Regions from separate parts of the Shewanella sp. Actino-trap-3 genome, predicted to be linked through region 2. Evidence: predicted binding sites of a transcription regulator. Region 2 holds the regulator's gene; the other holds the start of a gene.
The links. Region 2 encodes sigma-54, which starts transcription at its own class of promoters, with help from an activator protein. Its sites were predicted from a motif close to GTTGGCACGNNNNTNGNNT; they were not measured.
Positions count from the first base shown of each region.

Region 1 (7,785 bases), 2.8 Mb from region 2:
CCAACCCATTGCAGCGTTGAGCTCACCAAAGCTATGACCCACGCTGCTCCAAGGCTATTTCGTCAAGGAGTGCGCTATTACAAAATAGGCGTGGGCCTAGTTGATTTAGCCAGCGAGAAGCATTTTCAATTTGATTTATTTAATACCGCTAAGGTCACCCATGCGCTAATGCACACGCTAGATGGCATCAACCAACGCTACGGTCGCGACACTGTGTTTCTGGCCGCACAAGGGATAGAGCAAAAGTGGGCCATGCGCCGTGATTTGCTAACACCTCAATATTCGACCCAATGGAAATGCTTGCCAAAGATAAAATGTTAAGGGGTTTTATTGGTTTTTTTTATTCGTTTTTCATGATTAATGCCACTACAGAGCGAATAATCGCCCCGCTATTTTTATCGCAATAAGGTCAAGGGCACTAATGATTGTCAGTCAGATGTTTAGATAATTGATATCGATATAAATAGTGCAACAGATCACAAACCCTAAATTAAAGTTGGCATATGCCATAAATAAGCGTATATATAGCATATGCCATTAACTGTAGTTTAGTTATACCAAGCGCTAAAATTCAGTTAACTATTTATGGGGCAGCCAAAAGCTATGTTAAGCCTATTTATCCCACCTCTTAACCCGAGTTGAAGTTACTTAAATCTGTGTGTTTTAAATTAATGGACGACTTAACTAATGGTAAAGCGTTGTTAATGCAAAATGCACATGAGGAGAAATAATGATTACCGCCATACCAATGAAAGACGAACATATTTCCAGCCATTTTAGCAAAGCTGATGAGGTGCTCTTTATTGACGATCAAGGTCAAGTGAAAGGGCGTTTTGCCAATCCTGCACTAACAGATGGATGTGAGGGTAAACAACAATTAGTCAGTTTGATACTGGCACATGGCGCTAATCGCGTGATCGTACGTAACATTGGCCAACAACTATTAGCTAAATTATTAAGTCGGCAACTGAGTGTTTTTCACGCTAAAAATGGTCGTACAGCAATAGACGATCTTGCCGGTGCTAATTTAGCTGACTGTGAGGAGTATACCGAGGCAAGTCAGGGACGCCCTTCATCTAAGCATATTGCTAAACAAGCGAACGGTGGTTGTTGTGATCATAATCATGCTGACGGAGAAGCGGGCAGTCACGATGGTCATTGCAGTGGATCTGAAATGGCGACAAAGAAACGTTGCTGCGGATCAGAAATGGGCACAGCAACCGCAACAATGAAAACGTGTTGCAATAAAAAGCATTCACTAATACATCAACATTAATGGTAACTATGGTTGATATTGCGTCATTACAGCGCTGTTAGCTTTAATTCATAGCGCTGTAATTTACGATATAAGGTCCGCACACTAATATTAAGCTTAATGGCTAATTCTGCTGGAGATCCTTGAAATTGCTGACAGACCTGAGAAAGATACGCGTACTCCACGTCATCGAGTGACATGAGTTCCGTTGCCGTTTTTAGTGTATTTTTTTTATCTGTCGATGTGTGGTTAGGTTGAACGCTTTCAGGTAAATCACTGCTGTGGATAATATCTTCGTTGGCAATCAGTGCCGATTGTTCAATAATATTCTTCAGTTCGCGAATATTACCTGGATATGCATAATGACTGAGCAGATTTAATGCGTTAGCCGAAAACCTTTTATGTTTGTATTCAGAGTACTTTATAAAATGATTTACGAGTCCTGGAATATCATCAAGGCGCTCACGCAACGAGGGTAAGTAAATGGGAAATCCTGCAATGCGGTAATACAGATCGCGTCTAAATTCACCTTTTTCAACCAAATCGAGTAAATTCTTATGGCTGGCGCTGACTAATCGAAAGTCGGAACGTTTTTGTTTTAATCCACCCACGGCGCGATAACATTGGGTTTCTAGCAACCTTAGCAGTTTAACTTGCATGTTCATCGGTACATCGCCAATCTCATCAAAGAATACCGTGCCGCCATGGGCTATCTCAATCAGACCTTTTTTGCTGGTGGTTGCCCCGGTAAAGGCTCCTTTCTCGTAACCAAATAACTCACTTTCGAACAGGTTTTCACTCAGGCCGGTACATTCAATAACCACAAAAGGTTTATCATTGCGGCTACTGGCTTGATGCACAGCTTTAGCGACGAGTTCTTTACCGGCACCAGTTTCACCTTGCAATAGCACCGCAATACTGGATTGAGATGCTCGGTTAATTCTGTTGAGCATTTGCTTAAACGGCGCAGATTGACCGACCATGGTGCCTTTTTTAGACTCTGTTGATGCATAATCAATGGCATCTAAAACCTCCAGATATCCCAATACCTTGCCACTGTTATCTTTAATGGGTTTCATTAAAATATCGCAATATGACTTACCGTGTGCAGTGCTATGAATATGTACAGCATTGGCAGCCCTTGCAGTACTCTGGCATTGTTGCAAAGGACACTCTTCACCGTGTTTATCACAAGGCTCATTACTGTGATGAGATATCTGATGGCATTTACTTTGGCCTAATATGACTTGTGTATCATACGTTTCTAAATAGGCTTGATTAACCGCATGTATAACATAATCTGGCGTAATAAATATTGCCGGTTTATCAATCGCGTTTATCATTGATTGCACAACAGTGGTGTTACTCATTTATCACTCTCGCTTACTGTACACATTAATCAGTTAATCTCTAAAGTGACATTATTAGCGCAATATTTGTCACTACAATGCCATATTTGTCAGTTCATAACCTAGCATGTGCTTCTCGCAAATATCAATGAATTTTAAGTGGCTGATTTTATATATTTTAAATTTGTCGGTGTAATATGGCACAAGCTTTGTATTGATCTTGCTATATGTTTTGTGATTGGACTCGGTCATAGGTTTTTTATAACCCTAAATCTCATTGAGATTAAACGATTTTAAATAGAGGAATAACAATAATGCGCTTAACACACAAACACACACAATCATTGATTAAGGCTAGCCAAATGGCCGGCTTAATCATGCTTATGAGCGTCTCGACGGTAGGACAAGCTGAATCATTAACCGAGCAGCAAGTGCTTGAACAACAGGCCAATCAACGAATTGCCGAATTTAGCCAAGCACTGAAAGGTCATTTAAAGACAGCCATTAAGCAAGGTGGATTAACCAACGCAGTGTCGGTGTGCCAAGCGGTAGCACCTGCAATTGCAGCAGAAAACTCAAAAGAGGGCTGGACACTTACCCGGACCAGTTTGCGAGTGCGTAATCCAGCCAATACGCCCGATGCTTGGGAGTTAACACAATTACAGCAATTTGAACGTGTTAATGCTTCAGGACAGCAAGCTGCTGATAAACCCATTGTGGCGAGTGAGTTTATCGTCAAAGATGGCAAAACACAGTTTCGTTATATGAAGGCGATACCAGCGCAACAATTATGCTTAGGTTGTCATGGTAGTAATATTAATCCTGAGCTGAGTACTTTGATTAACAAAACCTATCCTAATGATAAAGCCGTTAACTTTGCCCTCGGTGATATTCGCGGTGCGTTTTCATTACAAAAGGTTATCAGTAATCAAGCCGCATCGGTTACAGCAACAACAAAGCCGTAATCAAAGCTGAAGTAATATAAGCGAAAGACCTAGAAGCGAGGACGCTGCGCGGCTTATAGCAAGAGCCTAGTCGCTTCGCTGCTAGGACGCTTCGCTGCTAGGTGCTAAAGCAAACAGCACAGCGACCCATGCGCTGTTTATGGTGGTGGTTTACGTTAACATGATCCTGCCGTTACGAGTCCTTATCAGTCATTTACGAAATGATGTTAACCATTATTGCTAATATTGACCTGAGACTTTATCTAACAAATACATTGGGTATTTTGTTGGGAGTTAATTGTTATGAGTAAAATCCGCATTGATCCTTTTTATCATCATACTAGTCATGCTATTACCTATGTGGTGACCGATCTTGCTACTCGTCAAAGTGCGATTATTGATCCCGTTTTAGATTTCGATATGGCCTCTGGTACTATAAGTACGTGTTTTGCCGATAACATCATTGATCATATCGATAAGCATGGATTTGAAATTGAATGGATTTTAGAAACTCATGCACATTGCGATCATATGTCTGCGGCGTGTTATATCAAGACCAAACGCGGGGGAACAACGGGGATTGGTGAGCACATTACTCAAGTCCAGCACACCGTTAAAAGATTGCTTAATCTCGATGAGAGCTTTCAGTGCAATGGCGAGCAGTTTGATCAACTGTTTACCGATAAAGAACTCATTAAATTGGGTCATTTAACTATTCACATTATGCATACACCCGGACATACACCTGCTTGTGTGAGCTATCTCATTGAAGATGTGATATTTGTTGGTGACACATTGTCTACGCCAGAATGGGGTACGGTGAATACTGATTTTCCCAATAGCAGCACGACCACCTTGTATCATTCAATTAACAACATATTAGCGTTACCTAATTGTACTCGGGTGTTTATAGGGCATGATCCCCTTGGATACAAACGCCAAGATAATATATTTGAAACATCAGTGATTGCGCAGAAAAGGTATAACTGCGTTGTCGGCGGTAAAGTGACCCTCGCTGAGTTTGTTCAGCGACATCAACAACGCCATATTGATTCTGATATACCGCATCTATTGTTAGCGGCAATCCAAATTAATATTCGAGCAGGTAACATGCCACCAGCAGACCGTAAGGGTAACGCTTACCTTAAAATACCGCTTAACCAGTTGTCATAAATCGATTAGCCATTAGACATCAGCAATCAATAATCAATAATCAGTCAAGATTAATGAGCAATAAACCACAATATGCTGGTTTATGTTGGATGCATTTATGCCTTATGAGGCACTAACGGAAATTCATCTTGTTGCCATTGCATCATGCCACCTGCGACAGACAATGGTTTGCTAAAGCCCATATTCTGTAATGATGCTGCGGCAAGTGCTGAACGACCACCCGTACGGCAAATAAGGTATATGTCTTTTTGAGCTAACTCAGTTAATGCTAATACCCATTCACAGTGATGACTCACCAAAGGATGTTCATGAATTTTCATCTCTAATACGCCACGAGGAAAATTTATCGCACCTTCTATGTGACCTGTCAGAAACTCTTCATGCTCACGAACATCAATGATCACCACATCTGGTTTACTCATCGCGGTATGTAATTCATGAGTACTCACTTCCCTAATATTCACTTTGATTTCACTTATGTATTCTTGAGCTGTTTTCATGTGTACCTCGTGATATTAAATGATAGATTTTGATAACATAAATAGCGCCATCATCACTAAAAAGACGGCAAATATTTTTTGTAAAATGGCTTTGGGTAAATATTGGCTTATCCATTGACCTGCAATACTGCCGACAAGCCCGCCGGCAATCATGATGGCGATAACCGACCAATCAAATTCAAGTCCTTTGTTTGACAGCAAGCTGTAATATTTAACAAAGCCCACCAGTGAATTCATAGCAATAATCACCAAGCTGGTGCCTATTGCCAGCCACATTTCAATACCACCGAGCAAAACCAGTGCTGGGACAATTAAAAATCCACCGCCAACGCCAACAAATCCGGTCACGACACCGACAGCTAAACCTTGTGAGAGGATTTTAATGATATTCAGTTCACCCGCTTTACACCTGCTAGATTGATTACGCCACATCATGACGGCGCCAATGAGCATTAGCATGACAAACACCGTTAGCTGTATGTCGCTGGTGACAAAGGTGCTGGTCCATGCACCTAAATAAGTACCCGCCATGCCGGGTAAACCAAATAAAAATACATGAGGCCAAGAGACCTTTTTTTGCTTAATAAAACCAATACTACTGATTAAACTTATCGCTCCTACGATGCATAATGATGAAGCAATGGCTAACTCGGCTTGCATACCAATAAGGTATAGCAACACCGGAACCGTAAGAATTGAGCCTCCAGAGCCTAAAACACTTAACACGAAACCAATTAATAATGCGCCAATGATTGCTTGTATCATCTTGATTACTCTTAGGCTTAAAGGATATTAATGGGTATTTTTAAATACACAGTGCCGTTGTCTTCAGCCGCTGGTAGTTGCCCTGCGCGAATGTTGACTTGAATCGCTGGCAATATCAGCCTTGGCATGGCTAATGTCGCGTCTCGTTGTTGACGAAGTGCCACAAAATCTGCTTTTTTCATGCTGTCGTTAACATGGATATTGTGTTTTTTTTGTAGGCTTACTTGGGTTTTAAATTGGTGGTCACGGCCCTCGGTCGGGTAGTCATGACACACATAAATATCGGTGGTTTCAGGAAGGCTGAATAATGTCTGAATTGAATCGTATAAGGTATTGGCATCACCACCAGGGAAATCGCATCTGGCGGTACCCACATCAGGCATAAAAATAGTGTCGCCAACAAAAGCCGCTTGCTCATTAACGATATATACTAGATCGGCTGGTGTATGGCCCGGTGTGTGCATAATGCGAATCGTCATATCACCCACTTTTAGGCGGTCATTATGTTTAAATAACCGGTCAAATTGGTTGCCATTAGGCAAAAAACCTGGCTCTAGATTAAAAATCGTTTTAAAGGTGTCTTGTACTTGAGTGATGTGTTCACCAATACCAATTTGGCCCGCTATTTTGTCACGTAGAAAACTGGCGGCAGATAAATGGTCTGCATGAGCGTGGGTTTCTAATATCCATTTAACCGTCAATTTCTGGCGGTTAATCCAATGTAAAACACGTTGCGCACTGCGGGTATCAGTGCGGCCCGATTTATAATCAAAATCTAAAACAGGGTCAATAATCACTGCATATGAGGTCGCATTATCGGCTACGACATAGGTAAATGTTTCACTGTCTTCATCTAAAAACTCATGCACACTAAACGTCGAATTCATCACAAACCTCCTATATAAATGATGCACAAGGACTCGCGCCCCTGTGCTGGTAAAGGCTTAAAGCGACTTTTTACTAAAGTACCAATCTGTGTATTTAAACCCTTGGCTTAAACGGGCCTTGGCTTCTGCTGTGGTGGCTGGTGGGGGGACTATCACGTCATCACCAGGCTGCCAGTTTTCTGGGGTGGCAACGCCATTGGCGTCACTGGTTTGCAATGCTTTGACTAATCGGATAAATTCATCGATAGAGCGGCCATTACTCATTGGGTAATACACCATGGCACGTAAAATACCCTCAGGATCGATAATGAAGGTCGCGCGGACGGCCGCGGTATCACTCGCACCGGGTTGGATCATGCCGTAGGCTTTAGCCACTTCCATTGATAAGTCGGAAATAATAGGGAAGGTAATTTCAACACCGAAGTTTTCTTCAATATTCCGTACCCAAGCGATGTGTGAATGAATACTGTCGATGGATAAACCTAATAATTCGGTATTAAGCTGGGAAAATTCTTCTGCACGTTGGGCAAAACCGATAAACTCTGTAGTACAAACAGGCGTAAAATCAGCCGGATGAGAGAACAATACTAGCCACTTGCCTTTATAGTCAGTGAGTGAACGCATGCCATGTGTGGTCTTGGTATTAAATGCCGGAGCGGGTCGGTTTAATTGTGGAAAAGAAACAATAGAATCAGTCATGTTATTACTCCAAAAAAGTGGTTAAGTTAATCCAAATCTAATCTGTAAAGTAGATTGCGAACATGCTTAGTAATAGCAATAGCTGGGCCAACATCAGTCAGATTAAAATAAAAACAACAATACTTATTAAGCTTATGATTATAAACAGTTTAATGTTTTTATATTTAATTTTAACGTCATAGTTTTATTAAGGAAATCATAAATTGTCATTTT
Region 1 covers NZ_PJCE01000001.1:1,030,300-1,038,084, reverse strand. Annotated here, with positions in the region: gene CXF80_RS04410 (Y-family DNA polymerase) at 1-321, shown strand, start outside; gene CXF80_RS04400 (NifB/NifX family molybdenum-iron cluster-binding protein) at 731-1,276, shown strand; gene CXF80_RS04395 (sigma-54 interaction domain-containing protein) at 1,303-2,625, opposite strand; gene CXF80_RS04390 (Tll0287-like domain-containing protein) at 2,919-3,569, shown strand; gene CXF80_RS04385 (MBL fold metallo-hydrolase) at 3,852-4,721, shown strand; gene CXF80_RS04380 (rhodanese-like domain-containing protein) at 4,817-5,221, opposite strand; gene CXF80_RS04375 (sulfite exporter TauE/SafE family protein) at 5,237-5,986, opposite strand; gene CXF80_RS04370 (MBL fold metallo-hydrolase) at 6,004-6,873, opposite strand; gene CXF80_RS04365 (peroxiredoxin) at 6,931-7,572, opposite strand.
Region 1: the regulator sigma-54 is predicted to act here: its motif matches at 2,801-2,819, upstream of CXF80_RS04390 (Tll0287-like domain-containing protein).

Region 2 (7,785 bases):
ATGCATAAAGGCGATGATTTGCCTATCGTCAGTGATGCTATTTGTATTACTGAAGCGCTTTATGAAATATCTAAAAAAGGCCTAGGCATGACGGCGGTAGTCAACCATGAAGCCAAACTAGTGGGTATTTTTACTGATGGTGATTTACGCCGGGTCATCGATGCCGAAGTGAACCTTCGTACCACTTCGATAGCCCTAGTGATGACCAAAAACTGTGTGACCTGCCCTACGGGTATTTTAGCTGCACAAGCGCTACAAATTATGGATGAAAAAAACATCAACGGACTGGTTGTCGTCAATGAAAAACACCAACCGATCGGGGCATTAAACATGCTCGATATGGTTAAAGCTGGAGTCATTTAATCATGTCAGAATCAACCTCGTGTCACCAAGGATTTTACGGCCCTATCAGTAATGATATTTGGCAGCGAGCTCAGAAAATTAAACTGTTAATCTGTGATGTCGATGGGGTCTTTTCAGATGGACGTATTTATCTCAGTAATGCTGGCGAAGAACTCAAAGCCTTTCATACTCGCGATGGCTACGGTATACGCTCAGTTCTCACTAGCGATATTCATGTTGCCGTCATTACAGGTCGTCAATCAAAAATTGTCGAAACCCGAATGACCGGATTAGGAATTAAACATATTTATCAAGGCATTGATAATAAATTTGAACCTTTTGAGCAACTTATGTCGCTGTATAATGTAAGCGCCGAACAAGTAGCCTACATTGGCGATGACATGGTTGATCTGCCCGTAATGAAAGCCGTAGGTCTCTCCGTTTGTGTCGGCGATGGTCATCCGTTTGTAAAGCGACATTGTCACATGACAACGACCTTAAACGGCGGACATGGAGCTTTGCGTGAACTGACTGACTTATTGCTCTTAAGCCAAGATAAATTTGCCAGTGCTCATGGAATGAGTATATGAATCGGATCACCCTAAGTATTGTGGCTTTTTTTGGTCTTGCTTTTATGTTGTACTGGCAAGCACAAATAAAACGCAGTGAAATGGACTCGGTGAAAGTACCTGGTATTGAGCGCCCTGACTTTATTGCAGATAACCTACGCACCACGGAATTCAATCAACAAGGTTTTGTCGAAAGTCGAGTCAGCGCCGAGCACATGGAGCATTATGCTTCAAGTGACATCACTCACTTTACCAAACCGATATACCTCATTTACCCTGAAAATGGTAAAGCACAATGGCAACTAAGTGCAGATCGAGGACAATTGAATAAAAACACCAGCAAAGTCATATTAGAAAACAATGTTATTATTGATGCCATTGATATAGAAGAACCCCTGCAGTCATTGAGTACCCAAGCGGTGACGGTAGACTTAACCACTATGATAGGCACCTCACAAGAGATGGTGTATATCAAAGGCAAAGGGTTTATTATTCAAGGCTTAGGCCTACATGCTGACTTGAATTCGCAACAATTATCGCTACTGAGCCAGGTAGAAGGAACATATGAGCCACATTAATCGTCTCCACACTCGCGCCAATGTTATTTTATTGAGCAGCATGCTTTGCCTGTTGAGTTTGCCTGCTACGGCGAAACAAGGTGATCTGAAACAAGAATTAAAAATTGTTGCGGTTAGCCAATTTGCTGACATAAAAAATAACCAAATCATTTTTAATGGTCCGGTTAAGATTGTCCAAGGCAGTATTAATATCAATGCTGATGAATTACGGGCGTTTACCCCCGAAAACAGCACCAGTAAGAAACTTATCGCCACTGGCAAACCCGCGACGTTTTCACAAGAATTAGATGACGGTCAAATTGGTACTGCCAGTGCCGACGAAATATCCTATGACCTTGCGACTACCACGCTAACATTGACAGGTAATGCCAAACTTAATCAATCGGGTAGCCAAGTGACCGGTAATCGAATTAAGTACAACATCAATGCGCAAGAGCTTATTGCTGAAAGTTCGGGCACAGGGCAAGATCGGGTTATCACCATTATTCAACCTGAGAATTTCCAAGACGAGTCTGCGCCAAAGCAAAAACTCCCTGAAATCCCAGTTAAAAAGCAGATCAAACCATGACCCAAATAACCTTAACCGCTGAAAATCTGGCTAAAAGCTATAAAGATCGTCAAGTTGTTAAAGATGTCAGTTTAACGGTTAAAACAGGCCAAATTGTTGGGCTTTTAGGCCCCAATGGTGCAGGTAAAACAACCACCTTTTATATGGTTGTCGGCCTAGTGAAAAGTGATAAGGGTCGAATTTTAATTGATGATGACGATCTCACTGACGATCCTATGCATCTGCGAGCTCGCAAAGGCATTGGTTACTTACCACAAGAAGCCAGTATTTTCCGTAAACTCACAGTGTATGACAACATTATGGCCGTGTTGCAAACGCGCAAAGAACTCAGTACAGACCAACGTATTGAACAGCTTGAGCATCTATTAGAAGAGTTCCATATTACCCATATTCGAGACAGCCTAGGCATGTCGTTATCGGGTGGTGAACGTCGTCGTGTTGAAATTGCGCGCGCTTTAGCCGCCAATCCAAAATTTATTTTACTCGATGAGCCCTTTGCTGGTGTTGATCCGATTTCTGTCATCGACATAAAAAAAATCATTCAACAACTTAAAAGCCGAGGTCTAGGAGTATTAATTACCGACCATAACGTACGTGAAACGTTAGATGTCTGTGAGCGAGCTTATATCGTCAGCCAAGGTAATTTAATTGCCGAAGGCACACCTGATGAGGTATTGAGCAATCAACAAGTTCGGGCGGTGTACTTAGGTGAACAATTCAAGCTATAGTTACTTTACGGGCCTTTAGTCTATCTAACTCATTTGATTGAACGATATCTAAACAGCGTTAAACATCATTGATGTACGTGACAATCCATTACAGTTTTATAAATTGTCACTTTTATGGAAATCATCTAGGGATAAGCGGTAAATGAAAGCGTCACTCCAACTTAAAATGGGTCAACACTTAACCATGACCCCACAATTGCAGCAAGCCATTCGCTTACTGCAATTATCGTCATTGGAGCTACAGCAAGAAATCCAACAAGCATTGGATTCAAATCCATTACTTGAAATAGAAGATGAGTTTTCTGAAGCAAAAGACCCCGTAAAAGAAAATCGCGACCAAGCTGATACAGACTTCAGTGACAACAGCATTGTCAATATTGAAAAAGACACCTCAACAGTCGACACAGCAGAATCTATGACCAAAGAAACCATGGATGATTTAGCCATGGATACTACATGGGATGAAGTGTACACCGCCTCGCCGATGTCAGGTTCAGGTAGTGCTAGCATGCGCGATGATGACATGCCGTTTCAAGGTGAAACCACCGAAGGTCTGTATGAACATTTAGAATGGCAGAAAAATCTCACTCCATTTTCAGAGACCGATCTTGCCATTGCCACAGCGATCATCGACGCCGTGGATGAACGCGGTTATTTAACCCAAAGTACCGACGATATTCTCGAAGCCATGGGTGACGAAAATGTTGAGTTAGATGAAGTTGAAGCTGTATTAAAACGAATTCAACACTTTGATCCCGTTGGTGTTGCTGCACGTGATTTAAGTGAATGTTTATTGATCCAATTAGCGCAATTCTCTAACACCACACCCTATATCGATAATGCCCGTTTGCTAATTAAAGACTATTTAACCTTAATTGCTGGGCGTGATTTTAGATTATTGATGCGCAAAACTAAGCTAAAAGAAAATGAGTTACGTGACGCCATCACCCTAATCCAATCACTCAATCCTCGTCCAGGCTTATTGATCACCGCCACCGAAGACGAATTCGTTATTCCCGATGTCACGGTACTAAAGAAAAATGGCCGTTGGGTTGTAGAGTTAAACCCAGACAATATGCCCAAAATTGGCGTTAATCAGCAATACGCTGCCATGGCTAGAAGCAGTAAAAATCAGTCTGACAGTCAATTTATTCGAGGCCATTTGCAAGAGGCTAAATGGTTTATTAAAAGTATCGAAAGCCGCAATGATACTCTACTCAAAGTGGCAAATTGCATTGTGCAATTTCAGCAAGGCTTCTTTGAATACGGTGAAGAAGCCATGAAACCTATGGTGCTAAATGATATCGCTGAAGCAGTAGAAATGCATGAATCGACAATTTCACGAGTCACCACACAAAAATATATGCACACCCCACGTGGACTATTTGAACTAAAGTACTTCTTCTCTAGCCATGTCAGCACTGACGATGGCGGGGAATGCTCATCAACAGCAATTCGTGCTTTTATCAAAAAGCTGGTTGCCGCAGAAAACCAGAAAAAACCATTGAGTGACAGTAAAATGGCTCAACTTCTGGCAGAACAAGGCATAAACGTTGCTCGTCGTACGATTGCAAAATACCGAGAAGCAATGCTAATCCCGCCCTCAAACCAACGTAAGAGTTTATAACCTACAAGGTTGTGGAGGATTTTCTATGGATATAAATCTGACTGGACGTCATGTCGAAATAACAGAATCTTTACGTGAGTATGTTAATGGTAAATTTTCAAAGCTTGAACGACACTTCGATCAGATCCATAATGTACACGTTGTACTCCATGTAGAAAAATTACAACAAAAAGCAGAAGCCAAAATCCACGTTAATGGCGCAGAGATTTTTGCTATGTCAGAAAATACTGATATGTATGCTGCAATAGACGCCCTGATCGATAAACTCGACCGTCAGGTAATTAAACACAAAGAGAAGTATACAAAACACTAACGATGGAACTTTGTACCATTCTGCAGCCGGAATGCACTACCTGTGCCACACCGGGCAGTAAGAAAAAAGTACTGGAACTCATCAGCAATTTAGTCGCTGCCCAGTATCCAACCCTGTCTTCGCAAGAGGTTTTTGAAAGCCTATTAGCGAGAGAAAAAATGGGTAGCACAGGTATAGGAAATGGCATTGCGATACCTCATGGTCGATTAACGACCATCGATCACCCCATCGCGATATTTGTTAAATGTGAAGAAGCCATTGCCTTTGATGCAATTGATAAGCAGCCCGTGGATATTTTATTTGCTTTGTTAGTACCTGCAGACCAGTGCCAACAACATTTAGGCACGTTATCGAGTATGGCTAAAAAGCTCAGCGATAAGCAAATATTGAAACAGCTTCGCAAAAGCCACAACGCAACAGAACTTTATCGGGTTATAACTGCATGAAACTTGTCATAGTATCGGGACGTTCAGGTTCAGGGAAATCCGTTGCCTTAAGAGTATTAGAAGACCTAGGATATTATTGTGTCGATAATTTGCCTCTACCCCTCATTGGCACATTACTCGCTCAGCTCAAGGGCAGTAATGATTTAGTTGCGATTAGTGTTGATGTCCGCAACATTGCTGAACAAGGCAAAGTGCTTCAAGACCAATTAGCCCTACTTGAACATGACACTGAAATTATCAGCTTCTTTCTAAATTCCAATGATAAAGTGTTACTTAAACGCTACAGCGAAACACGCCGATTGCACCCGTTATCTAAAAATCATATTTCACTGCAAGAAGCGATCAAATTAGAAGGCCGTTTACTTGAGCCTACCGCAAAAATTGTTGACCATTACATTGACACTTCGGCGCTAAATATCTACGAGTTAAGCGACCAAGTTAGGCAAATACTATTAGGCAGTGTCGATAAAGAATTAGTGATTAACTTTGAGTCTTTTGGCTTTAAGCACGGCATGCCGACTGAAGCGGATTTTATGTTTGATGTACGTTTTTTGCCCAATCCACACTGGGAAATAGAATTGCGCCCAATGACAGGATTAGACGAACCCGTACAAGAATTTTTAGGGCGTCAGCCATTGGTCAACAAGTTCATTTGGCAAATTGAAAACCTATTTGAAACCTGGATGCCACATCTAGAACGTAACAATCGCAGTTACCTGACTATCGCGATTGGTTGTACGGGTGGCCAGCATCGGTCGGTATATATTGCAGACCAATTAGCAAAACGATTTAGGCAAGGCAGTAAACACACTGTTAATGCTCGCCACAGAGAATTAAGTATAAGTGAACTAACCGCTAAGTGAGCATAGGATTGCATGAATGATCAAACTTGAACGCCAAGTTACCATTTCCAACAAATTAGGATTACATGCCCGTGCAGCAACAAAACTCGCGGTATTAGCCGCCGATTTTGACGCGAACATCACCTTAACTCAGGGCGAAAAAAACGCCAGTGCCGCAAGTGTGCTCGGGTTATTAATGCTTGAAAGTGGAATAGGGAAAATGATCACCGTGACCGCAAAGGGCCCAGATGCCGAAGTAGCATTAAATGCAGTGTGTGATCTGATTAATGCTAAATTTGATGAATCTTGTTAAATTAGTGAAGAGTACGATTCGCGAGTCACTCACTTTTTAATCCACTATTATTCTTATTACACGTGGCCTAACCAAACTGTCACGACATTGATGCTCAACGGTAGACATCAGTCCCTCGATAATATTAGCCCTTAAGTTTATCTCACGCAGTTGATACCCATCTGATTAAGTATCAGTTCACTCTGCGGGAGTTTAGCGTTTAACATAATACATATATCGCCGCTTTCAGCAACGGATCCAGTTTGACTCTGCATCCGTGTAGTCGTCCGTCAATATGATGTATAGCAGCGTAGACCATGCATAATTTCGTCCAAAGGAAACGACTCAAGTATCCCATTTTGGCGTTACATTGTCTTACAAGCAGACAACGATTATTGCACCAATACGCCTTAAACAGAAAAACCTGAGCAGCCCAGAATGATTACATACTTGATGATATAAGTATGATGAATAGGAAGTAGATATATGGGTAAAGAGTACCTAGATAATGAGATAACCGAACAACGCCTCAATCAACTCGTTCAAGCGCTAGACAGTGGTTTGTTTGTTCATGCTCGTAACATGTTGCACACCATGTCACCTAACGATGTCGCCCTAATTCTCGAATCATCACCCCCCAAAAACCGACAAGTGTTATGGCAACTGATTGACCAACAATATGCGGGTGAAATTCTTGACGAATTAGGTGAAGAGCTTAAAGATTCACTCATTAGCAGCATGACACCAGAAAAGCTCGCCCAGGCCACAATAGGTATGGACACAGATGATCTCGCCTATATTCTTCGCAGCTTACCCGATGGAGTTTACAAGAAAGTACTCAAGTCAATGCGCAGCCAGGACAGGGATAGAGTAGAACAAGCACTGCGCTACCCTGATGATACTGCAGGCAGTATCATGAACACCGATACCGTCACCTTACGACCCGATGTCAATATCGAAGTGGTATTACGTTATTTACGTCAACGGGGAAACTTACCCGATACTACCGACACCTTATATGTTGTTGACCGTCAAGATCATGTTTTAGGCGGAGTAAGATTAGTCGATTTATTAACCTGCGATCCAAGCGTAACCGTCCGAAGCATTATGGACACAGAGTTAGAAAGTATTCCGGTTGAGATGTCTGATAAAGATGTAGCCCAAAAATTTGAACGACTCGATTGGCTATCCGCCCCAGTCGTCGACAGCCAAGCAAAATTGCTTGGCCGGATCACCATCGATGACATTATCGATGTGATCCGCGAAGATGCCGAGCATTCAATGATGGGGATGGCAGGGATGGATGATGATGAGGATACCTTTGGCCCAGTGCTAAAAAGTACGCTAAGACGCTCCCTGTGGTTAACGATTAACTTATTTGCTGCGTTACTTGCCTCGTCTGTCAGTAACATGTTCGAAGGCACCTTAGAGCAATTTGCCACCATCGCGATTTTAATGACCATAGTTCCGAGTATGGGCG
Region 2 covers NZ_PJCE01000001.1:3,852,331-3,860,115, reverse strand. Annotated here, with positions in the region: gene CXF80_RS20320 (KpsF/GutQ family sugar-phosphate isomerase) at 1-363, shown strand, start outside; gene kdsC (3-deoxy-manno-octulosonate-8-phosphatase KdsC) at 366-932, shown strand; gene lptC (LPS export ABC transporter periplasmic protein LptC) at 929-1,489, shown strand; gene lptA (lipopolysaccharide transport periplasmic protein LptA) at 1,476-2,057, shown strand; gene lptB (LPS export ABC transporter ATP-binding protein) at 2,054-2,785, shown strand; gene CXF80_RS16630 (RNA polymerase factor sigma-54) at 2,928-4,412, shown strand; gene hpf (ribosome hibernation promoting factor) at 4,438-4,725, shown strand; gene ptsN (PTS IIA-like nitrogen regulatory protein PtsN) at 4,728-5,171, shown strand; gene rapZ (RNase adapter RapZ) at 5,168-6,034, shown strand; gene CXF80_RS16610 (HPr family phosphocarrier protein) at 6,051-6,326, shown strand; gene mgtE (magnesium transporter) at 6,792-7,785, shown strand, end outside.